4 regions of the Paenibacillus sp. SORGH_AS_0306 genome follow, and region 1 is predicted to be linked to each of the others. Evidence: riboswitches for the same ligand, from Rfam matches in the RefSeq annotation. Region 1 holds a riboswitch; each other region holds the start of a gene.
What was found. A riboswitch is a leader RNA that binds a small molecule or an ion and turns the genes downstream of it on or off. The one in region 1 is predicted to bind cyclic di-AMP.
Positions count from the first base shown of each region.

Region 1 (3,173 bases):
ACAAACACAACACCTGATCAAGCATTATTGATTCAGACAGGACAAGCGTATCAAGGTTATATCGCTACAGAAGGGGAAAGTCGTTGGTTTTATACACAAGTGACGAGTCCTGCCAAATTAACCTCTTTTTTAAGTGTAGTCAATTCAGCGGCTATTGATTATGATCTTTCACTGTATTACTTAAATGAAGATACATCCCAGATTCAACAAGTAGCTTTTTCTACCAAAGGGCCAACTCAATATGAACAGCTTAGTCATATTGCCAAAGCAGGCTATTATTTTATTAGAGTGAGTTCTTATCAAGGAGCAGATACAACTAATCCATTTACAGTATTTGCTGTAACATCGGATACGTATGATGCTAATGAACCTGATGATAATCCGTGGTTAGCCAAAGATCGCGGAGCTGCTCCTTTTGTCAGTACACAGAATATTGATAACAGCTTTGATGAAGATTGGACAAAAGTCACTTTGACAGCTCAGTCTAAAATGAATTTGCGTTTAGACAACACATCGACGTATGGAACATATCAGTTACAGCTATTTAATGCTAATCTAGTGAGTCAAGGAACACTTGCTCAGAATACCAATGGTCAAGTTACATTACCTGCGGGCACTTATTATATTCAAGTATTAGCACCTTCCACATTCGATCTCACTAAACCATACAAATTATCTGTTAATTATCAGACAGCAGATGTCTCAAGAGTGACTGTTAGTGATATCACTACAGATGGTGGTGTCTATGGATTTATTGATTATGGACAAGGTAAAAAGTGGCGTGTGAAAAGCAATATAGTGATTACTGGTCGTGCATTTGATGCAACAGGTACTCCTGTAGGCAATGCTATAGTAACTACCAATATCACGACTATTTTAAATGGCAAAGTGATTTCTGGAACAGCTACTACGGATGGGTATGGTAATTTTACAATGCCTGTCTATATTAATAACCCGGGTGTAGGACAATATACATTCCAATCTTCTCGGTACAGACATTACTATGATGTAGTCAGAATCCAATTTTTCAACAATGGAAAACAACTCAATTCAGACATCAGCACGTTGTACCATTTTGCTTATGAAATTTATACAGGTTGACATAACAAGGCAAAATGATAGGATGTTGCGTAACAAATGACATAATCGTTTTCAGAATTTACTGCAAAACAATGATTAATATCATGTAACTAAAATAAAAAAGTAGATAAACGATGAAAAAGAGAGAAAATAGGAGCCTGAGATAGATAACTTTTCAATAGTTATCTGAAAATGAAAGCTGTGATGATTCACAGCTTTTTTTGCGTCTTTTCTCAGCTTTACAGTTGACAAGGACAGGCGTATTATTCATTGCAGGCAGTTGATGAATACGATTCAGCAACTGATATAAATGAAGTTTCCAATGTTTGTTGATCGCTGAGTTTTCGGTATTAACCGAAAAACGGGGGAACCAAATTGCGATTTCACAAAACGGTGTGAGAGCCGGAATGTGAATCGTTGGGGTGAATCTGCATACTGACTTAACCATGGTATAGTCAGACAATGCAGTAGGGCGACTCTCACCGCCCGAATCCGACAGCTAACCTCGTAAGCGTGGATTAGGAGAGAAGTGTGAAGCTTGTGCCGATCTGACACAGTGTAATACGACTCTGTGTTTTTTGATATGTTAACAATGTCACAACGCTTAATTTTCATATGCATATGAAAAGCGGGGGAACCAACCGTTGATGAAGATAACTGATACGAAGAGTCAGTTACTACACAACATGGGGTGAATTCCGGTATCTACCGGAACGGGCGATCTTCCAGCCCGAATCCGACAGCTAACTCCGTAAGCGTATAGGGGAGAACTCCTAACCAGCAACTCGGCAGGTACACGATAAGTGTGCGTGTTTGTAGAGGCCTGGGGAAAAGTTCTGCTTTTCTCCAGGCTTCTTTTTTTATGCCTTTTTTAGCAAATGATTACTTACAAAATGAATGCAGGGAGTCTTACACACATGATGGATATACTGATGATTGGTTTAATGGTGATCATGACTTTAGGGTTGAGCGGGTTGCTGCAATGGGCATCTGTAGCTATCGGAGAAAGAAGGAATGAGCGATGACTTGGCTGCTGTGGATTATTATTGGTGGATTAACAATCTATCTATGTTATGCATTGATTTATCCAGAAAAATTCTAATGGGTCAGGGGAGAACATCGTGAGTATCTTTTCATATATCGGAATTGCAGTCACTATTATCATCGCTATACTTATTGCTCGGCCAACCGGACATTATATTGCTTATGCTTTTGAAAATAAACCCAATCGCTTGGATCGTTGGTTTTATCCGATAGAGAAATGGATTTACAGGTTCGGCGGTATCAAAAATGAAAATCAAACATGGAAGCAGTATGCAGGAGCGGTTCTGATCAGTAATTCAGTGATCTTGCTGATTACGTACATGATCTTTCGTTTCCAACATATTTTACCAATGAATCCAGCAGGAATTACTAATATGAGTCCTGATCTGGCATTTAATACAGCGATTAGTTTTATTACAAATACCAATTTACAGCATTATAGCGGAGAAAGCGGATTGTCTTTATTCTCACAGATGACAGCGATCATCTTTATGATGTTTGTATCGCCGGCGACAGGGATTGCAGTCGCTATTGCATTTATTAGAGGAATCACAGGTAAGCCGCTCGGCAATTTCTTTACAGATCTCGTACGAGCAATCACACGAATCTTATTACCATTAGCATTTGTAATGGCAATTGTATTTGTAGGATTAGGTGTACCGCAGACATTGCATACTTTAATCACTGCGCAGACGTTACAAGGAACAGAGCAACAGATTGGTACCGGCCCTATAGGATCATTTCTAGCGATCAAAGAATTAGGTAACAATGGTGGCGGGTATTTTGGAGCCAACTCTGCTCATCCTTTTGAAAATCCGGGAGGATTCAGTAACATGTTACAGATGTTAATGATGTTACTTGTGCCGATGTCACTTCCATTTACGTATGGTAAAATGGTCGGCAACTCGAAACAAGGTAGAGTATTATTTGTATCAATGGTGATGATGTTTGTCGTCATGCTTAGTGTATCTCTTGTCAGTGAATCTCAAGGGAACCCATTGATTAATCAATTAGGTATTCAACATCAGTCTGGATCGATGGAAGGTAAA
Region 1 is NZ_JAUTBP010000001.1:1,621,077-1,624,249, forward strand. Features, by position in the region: gene QE450_RS07305 (carboxypeptidase regulatory-like domain-containing protein) at 1-1,101, shown strand, start outside; cyclic di-AMP (ydaO/yuaA leader) riboswitch at 1,405-1,609, shown strand; cyclic di-AMP (ydaO/yuaA leader) riboswitch at 1,672-1,853, shown strand; gene kdpF (K(+)-transporting ATPase subunit F) at 2,102-2,182, shown strand; gene kdpA (potassium-transporting ATPase subunit KdpA) at 2,202-3,173, shown strand, end outside.

Region 2 (3,173 bases), 3.0 Mb from region 1:
TAAACATACCTACTAGATCTTTTTTGTCCATTAATTTTTGTTGAACAAAAACAACTTTGAACAATTTGCCAAGACGTTTAACTTCATTCATTGGAAAAGCCATAAAGATTGTTGCTGCTGTACCAACAAAAATGATGACATAAGCAGCCGGGTTATTAACCAGATTGATAAGGGGGGCACCTTTTAGAAGCATACCGAATATAAGTGAACCCAAACCAAGTATTAGACCAATAATTGTTGAAATTTGCATAATACACCTCGTCCGTGAGTATATAGTTTATCTCTCTCATCATCCACTTCCATGTAATGATGTGTTTTCCAAAAACATCTGATACTCTTTTATCGACAAGATATGCTGCATTGTTAAGAGTTTTTTAGTGTATATTTGCGTTATAATGTAAATAAGTTGGGAATTGTAACAATATCGACAGATCGGGAGGTTGAGTATGGGCGTTAAGCATGGAAGAGATTATGAAGAGATATTGAGTGATTTAACATCAGCAGTAGCCATGATTCCAGACAGTTATTTGTTTTTTGATATGGAACCTCAAGAGTGGGAAGTGCTTGCTGAAGGTGAACGAAATGAAGTAAATGAAGCGTTGGCAGAAGACTTATTTTTTGCACTCGGTTCACAATCTATGATCCATGTAGGTAGTGGGGTCGTTATCTATGATGCAGACACACATCGCATTGATATTTTGATTGGCAAAGAAGAAATGACATTTGTGACCTTGATCTAACAAAAGATTAATAAAATACGTATATAGCAAAAGCACAGAGCAGATGAACTAGAAGATCATCTACGCTGTGCTTTTTGTTTGTTTATATATCAAGATAACGTGCATCAGTAGGTGCTTGATAGACCATACAATAAAAAGGCTTCATACCATCAGGCGTTCTACGCTCATACATATCTGTAATATAAAAGCCTGCTTTTTGATACGTACGGATAGCCCGCTGATTCCAGGTCAACACTTCCAGATCGATTTCGGCTGTCGCGTTACGGTTTTGAGCCGTTTTTACAATAGCTTCTACAAAAGCTTCTCCATAACCATGACCACAAAGATCAGGACGCATACCAATCCCTAAGCGTATCGTATCTCCTAATGGAAAAAGTTGAGCAAATCCGGCTAACTGTTCTGTCTGATCCAATACCGATACATACTGTTGTTGCCGAATCTCAGGATCACCGAACTCAATCCCTAATTCTTTCATTTGATCCCAGGGCATCCAGCCGTAGATATTATAAGGAGGATCATATATCCATGTACATACTTGGGCAGCATGTTGTTCTGTCAAAGGAATCGTATGAAAAATAGAATGTGACAGTGAGCTCATGACATAACCTCCTCTGACTGTACTTTATATATACCATAAAAAAAACTTAAAAAATTTGCAATATCCTGTTTACCATAATTACGAGTAGGTTAATAATAAGTAGACATAATTATAAAGAACAATTGATATAAATTTATTATTTTATGTAACCTATTGGATGTTTAATACGTCTTACTTATATAGGAACATAAAAAAACCACTAAAGATTCTGGCGGGAATCTTCAATGGTTTATAGGTTCATTTATATGAGTTGTAAATACGATGATTAATTGTCAGTTGCGAAGGTGTTATATGTGGAATCGCTCATAACACGTTTAGCACCAACGTAACGATTTTGATAGTAATCCATGCTCAAACTGTCAATTCTCACACCTTTGGAAGTAGAAGCGTGTGCGAAGTTACCATTTCCTACATAAACTGCTACATGTGAAACGCCAGCCCCAGTAGTATTGAAAAATAACAGATCTCCAGCAATTAAATCACTTTTTGATACAGGCTCGCCTACTTGATATTGAGAGCTAGATTGGCGAGGAAGATCAATGTTCATTTTGCTGAATACATATTGTGTAAATCCTGAGCAGTCAAAACCGCTAAAAGATGTTCCACCAATACGATAAGGTGTTCCAATAGCTCCATCGATAACTTGATCCATTTTAGAATCTGCATGCGCACTTGTTACTCCAAGTGACGTAAATGCAATAGCAAGTCCCATTACTGCGGCTGTTAGTTTCTTTTTCATGTTCAAAATCAATTGTCCCCCTTCCAATTGCCTACGAGGTTAGCTTAAGGATTCGGTAGAAGGTATTCCCCTATGATCCCTCCGAAACAAGATCAATTCACCCAAAACGGTTCCCCCGTTTCCCGGTACCACGGAATTTGGCTCAAAGCTTGGTGTGTACCGTACACGGATCATTACGACAAAACGACAAAATTTTCAGTTGCTATAAAGGTTACAGCATTTAGTTTTAAAGTTTACAAAGTTGTTACTAAAATCTCACTGGATTTATTCTACCAGAGGTTTTTTACTTTGGCAAACGTTTATTCATCTGTTTTTAAGATTTACTTTTGTATTTTAGTGTTAAATCTCTGTGAAAGCCTATGGTTATCGTCTTTTTAAAAGTTAAAAAATTTTAATCTTTTGCTCATATAGTGACGTTTGATGAAGAATTGTGATCACTATATATACTTTATTCGGTTCATCGATCTCAATAATGAACGTTTTTTTCCTTTTTTTATGAAAATTGATGACAATAATCGACTTTATTGGCTTTTAAGGCAATATTCGATACAATATGAATAATAAATCGAACCATAAATCTATGTATAATAACCTTATTTATACTGACCCCACAAAGGAGTATTTGAACGATATGGATGAAAATCAACCAAGTAAAAAGTCGATGTCACTTAATATTGTAAGTAGTAGTGCAAAAAGCAGTAAACACAAAGGTTTTGGAGCAGGAGCGATTAACCTCAATAATGTGTCCCCTATCATTATAGACCATGGCGAAGCAAAAATCGATGTTGGTGCAATGCATGCCAAAAGTAAAGTAGAAAAAGGGATCAAATTTACGACTAACCGCGAAGAAGTAAATGGTGGTCGTCAAGTATGGCTAGTATGGGTAGCAGTCGATAAATTAGCTGAAGGTGTCAATTATGCTGGTGCTACAGCTTGCGAAATGTGGATTAACGAAGAAGAGAAAAAAGGCTGGAAAATCCTCGCAGAGCATGTGAACAAATTGGATTATGCTATCAAGCGTCGCATTATGTTAGAAGGTTTGGGAAGCGAAGAAAAAGCTGCACTTAAAAAATTATTGGTCGCTCATAACGAAGAA
Region 2 is NZ_JAUTBP010000001.1:4,663,934-4,667,106, forward strand. Features, by position in the region: gene motA (flagellar motor stator protein MotA) at 1-250, opposite strand, end outside; gene QE450_RS20625 (hypothetical protein) at 447-740, shown strand; gene QE450_RS20630 (GNAT family N-acetyltransferase) at 823-1,338, opposite strand; gene QE450_RS20635 (C40 family peptidase) at 1,604-2,077, opposite strand; cyclic di-AMP (ydaO/yuaA leader) riboswitch at 2,091-2,230, opposite strand; gene QE450_RS20640 (YwhD family protein) at 2,709-3,173, shown strand, end outside.
Region 2: linked by a shared signal. The riboswitch ahead of QE450_RS20635 (C40 family peptidase) and the one ahead of kdpF (K(+)-transporting ATPase subunit F) in region 1 are both predicted to bind cyclic di-AMP.

Region 3 (3,173 bases), 3.0 Mb from region 1:
TTCCATTTGTGAAAGTGCTGCTGCAAATTCTTCACGGCTTATTCCAAAAATGCGCAAACGCTTATGGAACTGTTTTCCGTTGCCATACCCTATCCCTAACAAGTTGCCCATTTTCATTCTTCGCTCTGCTGCATCTGGCTGCATTACCAGTCCTGTCATAATCAAGTCTTCCCAATCGATCAAAATCTCTGCTTCTGGCATTTCAGAATGTACACGTGCAAGTGCTTCACGAATCGCTTCAGGCGAAGCATTCTCAACACCGATATCACCTTTGAGCGTAGCTTCGCTTTCAGGAATAAAAGCATGTTTACAACCAGGTACTTTCTGCGCGACGATCTTACGTATCCGTTCACCAGCAAAATCAGGATCTGTTAATATGATCACACCGCGGCGTTCTTGAGCTAACTTCACCCGACGAATAACATGAGCTCCAATCGCTGAACCACCAGTTTCGATCGTATCCGCGTCTACAGCTCGTTTAATCGCTACTGTATCGTCTCTACCTTCCACCACAATCACTTCTTTAATCACGTTGATTGTACGCTTCCCTTCACTCTGTAAATAATGACCTCTATCTATTCACTATAAATTGATCTTAACAGAACAAAAAGAAGAGGAATATTCCTCTTCTTTTTGTTTTCCTTATTCACGCTCATGGTTAATATTATTTATATCATATAACAGATGACTGGGCTTAAGCAATGGCGTTATCCCAATCAACACCCTGACTAGGGTTTAACCGGACCAATTACATATACAGTGTAACCGGATTTACGTCCAAATGCTCTTGCTTGGCTCAAGCTGTCTATATATACGTCGATTTTATTACCGTTAATAGCACTACCGGTATCTTCAGCACGGCGGAAGCCAATGCCTTCAATGTATACCCACCATCCCATAGGAATGACACTCGTATCGACTGCAATCGTACGACCTTCTGTTACACGTGCTCCAGAAGCAGTCACTGTACCTAGACCAGGTTCTTGAGACGAATAAGCAGTAAGAGATACATTGTTCAGTACTTTCGCATAAGAAAAATCTACACCTGCTTTGGAAGTACTATTACTGGAACCTCCACTAGATGATGCAGCTGCAAGAAGCTTAGGCTCTTCTTTTTTGGTACCTATTGCTACAATCTTATCTTGCACTTTTGCGGTTGTTTTTTTATCAACCATACGTTTGGAGACGAATTCTCCATCTTCGTATACTTTCTCGATGTATTGAACCACTTTACCTGTTTGACCACTTTGTACTAACTTTGTTTTACCTTCAACCATAGAAGCATCGGTTTTTTTAACAGTTTGATAAGGAATCTTTACAACTTTTTTCGCTACAAACGATTTGGTGCGAACAATCTTGATATCCATATTGTCATGAACTGAAGATTCCATTGCTGGTGTAAGTTGATCTTGACCTGACAATGTTAATCCAGCTTGCTCCAATGTGTTACCAACTGTCTTAGAGGTGGTATAGATTTTCTTCGTACCACCATCTGCCGTAATGTTTACTGCAACCGCATGGTTAATGTAAACTTTATCGCCATCTTGAAGTGCGCCATTCATCGGCATTGACACTTTATCTTGTGGTGCCACTTTAATTTGATTTTCATCAAGCAGTTGAGAAAGCATCAATTTACGTGTTTCCACGGTTTGTGCTTTGCCGTCAATGACAACAGAAATATTTTTACCCGCTTGATTATAAAGTAGGGACAATAGCATCGCTGCAAGAGCGATAACCAATAATGCAGCCCACAATACATAGCGTAGATTTTGTTGCTTCCAACTCAGCGCATAAGACATGCTGGATGAGCGCGAACCATGGGTTTTTTCGAAAGGAGCAATTGCCACTTCTTCCGTCCTCCTTCATAGTCTCGCCGTCTAGCTGTGACGTAATTGTATATGACGCGACTATATAACAGAATTTTCACAGGCTGATCGTAAGCATAAGATTATCGAATCTGTGTGATAATCTTTCGTGATGTTCAAAAATGCCTGCGCCATGGTCAGTCTAAGGGACATACCTAATATCTGAAAGATCAAGCTTCAAATATCGTATCTCTGTACCTTTTCGTTTTGCCCAAAACAAAAGAAGCCTCTGGAAAAGAGCAAGAGCAACTTTTCCTTGGCTTCCGACGTATTTGAATACAGTTCGGAAAACGTTAGAAAATACGAGGTTGCCTCTGCATCGCTTACGGGGTTAGCTGTCGGATTCGGACACATTGTATTGCTTGCCCTTTGAAGGCTCCTCCGCTCATGGCGCGAGTACCTCCAATTCACCCCATAGACCCTGTAAAAGGAATCATACATAATGACTTCGGTATTCTGATAATAATGGCTTGAAGACATATGTTGGTTCCCCCGTTTTCCTATGCAGGAAACTCAGCGAGACCGAATCATGGAATCTTGCGTGATAACAGCAAGATTAAATCACTGATGAAATAATATCCCGAACCCAACCCTCATGTAAAGCGACGAGCAAGCACGTTTTTCTGAATAAATGGTTAAAAAGTTGTCATATTCTCCGATTTTTTGATGATAATTTATTCATATATCCGTTTAACGATGTTTTTTGCGTGATTTACTCTGTTTTTCATCGAATGCCAAATCGTTCCAGTGCATTTTTAGTTGTAATTGTACTAATTTCTTCCAGTGATACCCCTTTTAGCGCTGCTGCCGCTTCTGCTACAAGTGTCACATAACCGGACTCATTTCGTTTTCCACGATAAGGATGTGGTGTCAAAAATGGGGAATCTGTTTCAAGTAAAAGACGGTCCATCGGAACCTTTTGTAACACCTCTTTAGGTTGCTTCGCATTTTTGAATGTAATCGGTCCTCCAAACGATAAATGGAAGCCCATATCAAGACACATTTTGGCTGTTTCCCAGCTACCTGAAAAAGAGTGCATCACTCCTCCGACTTCATGTGCATTTTCTTCACGTAAAATCTTTACAATATCTTCGTGTGCATCACGATTATGAATCACAATCGGCATATGAATGGAGCGTGCCAGACCAATTTGTTCACGTAATACTTTGTGTTGCACTTCTTTTGGTGAAGTATCCCAGTGATAATCAAGACCGATCTCACCGATAGCGACTACTTTCTCATGTTTGCATAACGATTCGATCCATTCGAGATCACCAGGTTGCATATGAATCGCATCTACAGGATGCC
Region 3 is NZ_JAUTBP010000001.1:4,602,890-4,606,062, reverse strand. Features, by position in the region: gene rnmV (ribonuclease M5) at 1-531, opposite strand, end outside; gene QE450_RS20355 (resuscitation-promoting factor) at 729-1,847, opposite strand; cyclic di-AMP (ydaO/yuaA leader) riboswitch at 2,171-2,394, opposite strand; gene QE450_RS20350 (TatD family hydrolase) at 2,590-3,173, opposite strand, start outside.
Region 3: linked by a shared signal. The riboswitch ahead of QE450_RS20355 (resuscitation-promoting factor) and the one ahead of kdpF (K(+)-transporting ATPase subunit F) in region 1 are both predicted to bind cyclic di-AMP.

Region 4 (3,173 bases), 2.7 Mb from region 1:
TCACTGATATAGACCGCATCCAGACCGCACCCTTTTTCAGAAGGATCATCTTCTGACTCGGTAGGCTTAGCAGCTTGTGAATATGTGACCTTGAGATACCCGATCAACAACATCGAAGCAGGCGGAATGGTAGATTGATCATCCGATAGACTCCTAGAACCAACTGTAGATACTTCTAGCGCTGGTTCTGGTCTGTGCATATAGATATTTAGACTATGGGAGTGCGGTTCAAATGCAATATAAAAATCGCCAATTACACGACTGCACAGTGGAATATACCCGTCTGGCATAGAGCACTCCTACCTGTTATTCATTATTTTTGTAGAAATTGAATTGTAAATTGAATCGCTTCTAATGCTTCTTGCACAAATGCTTTATTTTCTTTTTCCCATTCATTCGGATCGTCCATAAATGAATCATCTAACCAATCTTCAAGTCCAGTCACGATTTTGCGACGTTCATTAGGTGCAGGTGCTTTTCCACGTAATGCTTGAATAGCGCTTCGCATCACTTTGCAAGAAGATTGGATAAAAGGATAATCGTCTTTATCCCATGCTTTGGCATTATCCATATCGTAAAAAGCAATCCATTTTTCGATAATTGAAGCGGCTTGCTTTGGTTCTAACTGAGGCATATTGATATTCTCCATTTCTATAATTAAAAATTGAACTATAACCTACTACGATCTCGCTGATTTGCTTATCGAAGCAGAGCGACTCTGGGACTCGTCTGCGATTCGTTGTAATTGATCTGACATATATATGTGAGTACCTGACTTGGAGGTCTGAGCGATCCGATACATCGCTCGTGCAACGTCACTTGCTTCGATACCTCGATATTTGCGGAGAGGACCTATCATTAGAAATGATAGTGCTTGAGAGACTACAGCACCGAATTGCTCTCCTGCGCGGCTATTTTTGCGTTTGCCTAGCAATAAGGATGGACGAACAATCGATAATGAAGAATAACCAACTTGTTGTAACCGTTGCTCCATATCTCCTTTGGTACGTGTATAAAAAATACTGGATTTGGGATCAGCGCCCATCGAGCTGATCACGATAAACTGCTTGGCTCCTTGTTTGTACGCCACCATAGCGACAGACACAGGATACAATACATCAATCTCGATCATCTGCGCTTGCGTTCCTGCTTGCTTAATCGTTGTACCGAGACAGCAAAAGACATCATCTGCTTTCATCTCTGCTCGATAATCTTCTAATCTATGATAATCCACTACGATCTGTTGCAACTTCAGATGTTGTAGTTGTTGCACAGGTTCACGGACAAGAGCAATCACTCGTGTATATTCTGTGCTATCTAATAACTGACGCAACAACTTTTTGCCCACAAGACCTGTTGCTCCAGCGACGAGTGCTGTTTTACCGATCACAACGATCATCTCCATTCTGCGCATCATCTTGGTTCTCTATCTTCTTTATTATCAAGATATCACCGACAAATTGCAAAATAAAATGATCGTTGGATCAGCAGTCTTTTTTTATAATAAAAACGAAGCACTACTTCCATTGGTATGAATAATATAATCTGCACCCAAACCACGATAAATTAAGCGTGATTGGCTACCTTCTGTAATGACATATAGCTTATCAGATGTCCATGCACGACAGATCTGGATATAACGACAACATAACGGTAGACTACGTTCAAATAAATAGATTTTGCCAATATTCAATTGCGGGATACGCCATAAGTCTTGTCGCTGAGTATCTATTACCAGAATATGCTCAATACCTATCTTTTCAAATCGAATCTGATCTGCCTGACTGTTCACTATAATAGCAAACGGTATTTTTTTAACTTTGAGTAATTGAATAAATTGCTCCCCTGCTACTGTAGCAGGCGATACCAGTACAAATTCCTGTTCGTACTCCATGCGTGTTCGCGCTCCTCCACTCATTGTAGACAACAAAAAAAAGCCGTTAGAAGAGGACCTCTTCATCAGCTTCTAAGACAGGAGCAAAAAAGCCCCTGATATGGCATAGATGACTGTTGTCGTCTCTCTTATTGCAGCTTACGAGGTTAGCTGACGGATTCGGAAGTAAGAGTCTCCCTACAGATAGATCAGCCTGAGCTGTCGTCTCTGATTCACCCCTGAATAGATCTTGTAATACCCTGTCTATTCGTATGGTTCCCCCGCTTTCTGAAAGGTCTAGATTTAGCCTTTCAGCCATTAAGCTGTAATGAACTTGAATGAAATCATACGCCCGCCTTTTTCGTTTGTAAAGCAGTCTGACTCTTCATAAGGAGTGAATTTGAATCAATTCCTTTATCTTTTGAGCAGTATGCTCTTATTTGCATCATTCCATCCTTCTTTTTCTGCTGTTTGCGCAGTATTTATATAAACGGTTGTATCAGCGAGCATGATAGCCATTAGAACGTGATTGAGACCAATGAATCCGATTACATCGTTATTTTCAAGCATATAACGCCTATTAAAAGCTTAGATTTGATTTTACTTCTATCCTTAACGGTACTATGATTGCTAACAATATCTGACATCAAAAAAGTGTGCCGGCTACTGATTTATCTGGTTTTACTATGTATAGAGATAGCGATTTTATTTGAAGGAGTGTAGATTTGAGATGAGTTTAATTTCGCCGATAGCGCCTGCTAGCAACACTGTATCCACGGTGGATCTGGCTACACATCATATTCATTCGATTGAAGTGTTTCAGTATGATAATCATCTGCTCGCGTTACCTGATATGGATGGGTATCTGCATTGTGGGCTGTTAAAAATAGCAAGTCATGGGATTACCGGTTGGGCGGAATATTCGTTTACCGATCAGGTTCAACATTTAGACCTGGTGAAATGGTGCCGGGTATTCTCTACGCTGAAAAAATGCTCGCTAGAGCAAGCCCAATCTCATATCGCTCAACATCATGCTAGCTGGGGAGATGTGCGTAGTCAGGTGATGGCAGAGGCTTTAACTGATCTATGCAATCGTCTACAAGATCCGCCCGATGTATGGGCATCTTCTGATATACTGGTGAATCATGCTTTTTTGTTAGATTATACAATCGCTTATTATTCCTTTTAAATAATTATGGTTAATGGATCATAACTACCTCAATAAAGGAGTGTATCTAGCTTGAATTCTGAAAAGATTATGGTCTGTGTGTATTATGGACCCAATGGAGAACGATTGATC
Region 4 is NZ_JAUTBP010000001.1:4,345,472-4,348,644, forward strand. Features, by position in the region: gene QE450_RS19195 (hypothetical protein) at 1-290, opposite strand, end outside; gene QE450_RS19200 (hypothetical protein) at 314-634, opposite strand; gene QE450_RS19205 (oxidoreductase) at 680-1,417, opposite strand; gene QE450_RS19210 (hypothetical protein) at 1,499-1,894, opposite strand; cyclic di-AMP (ydaO/yuaA leader) riboswitch at 2,015-2,192, opposite strand; gene QE450_RS19215 (hypothetical protein) at 2,604-3,062, shown strand; gene QE450_RS19220 (universal stress protein) at 3,114-3,173, shown strand, end outside.
Region 4: linked by a shared signal. The riboswitch ahead of QE450_RS19210 (hypothetical protein) and the one ahead of kdpF (K(+)-transporting ATPase subunit F) in region 1 are both predicted to bind cyclic di-AMP.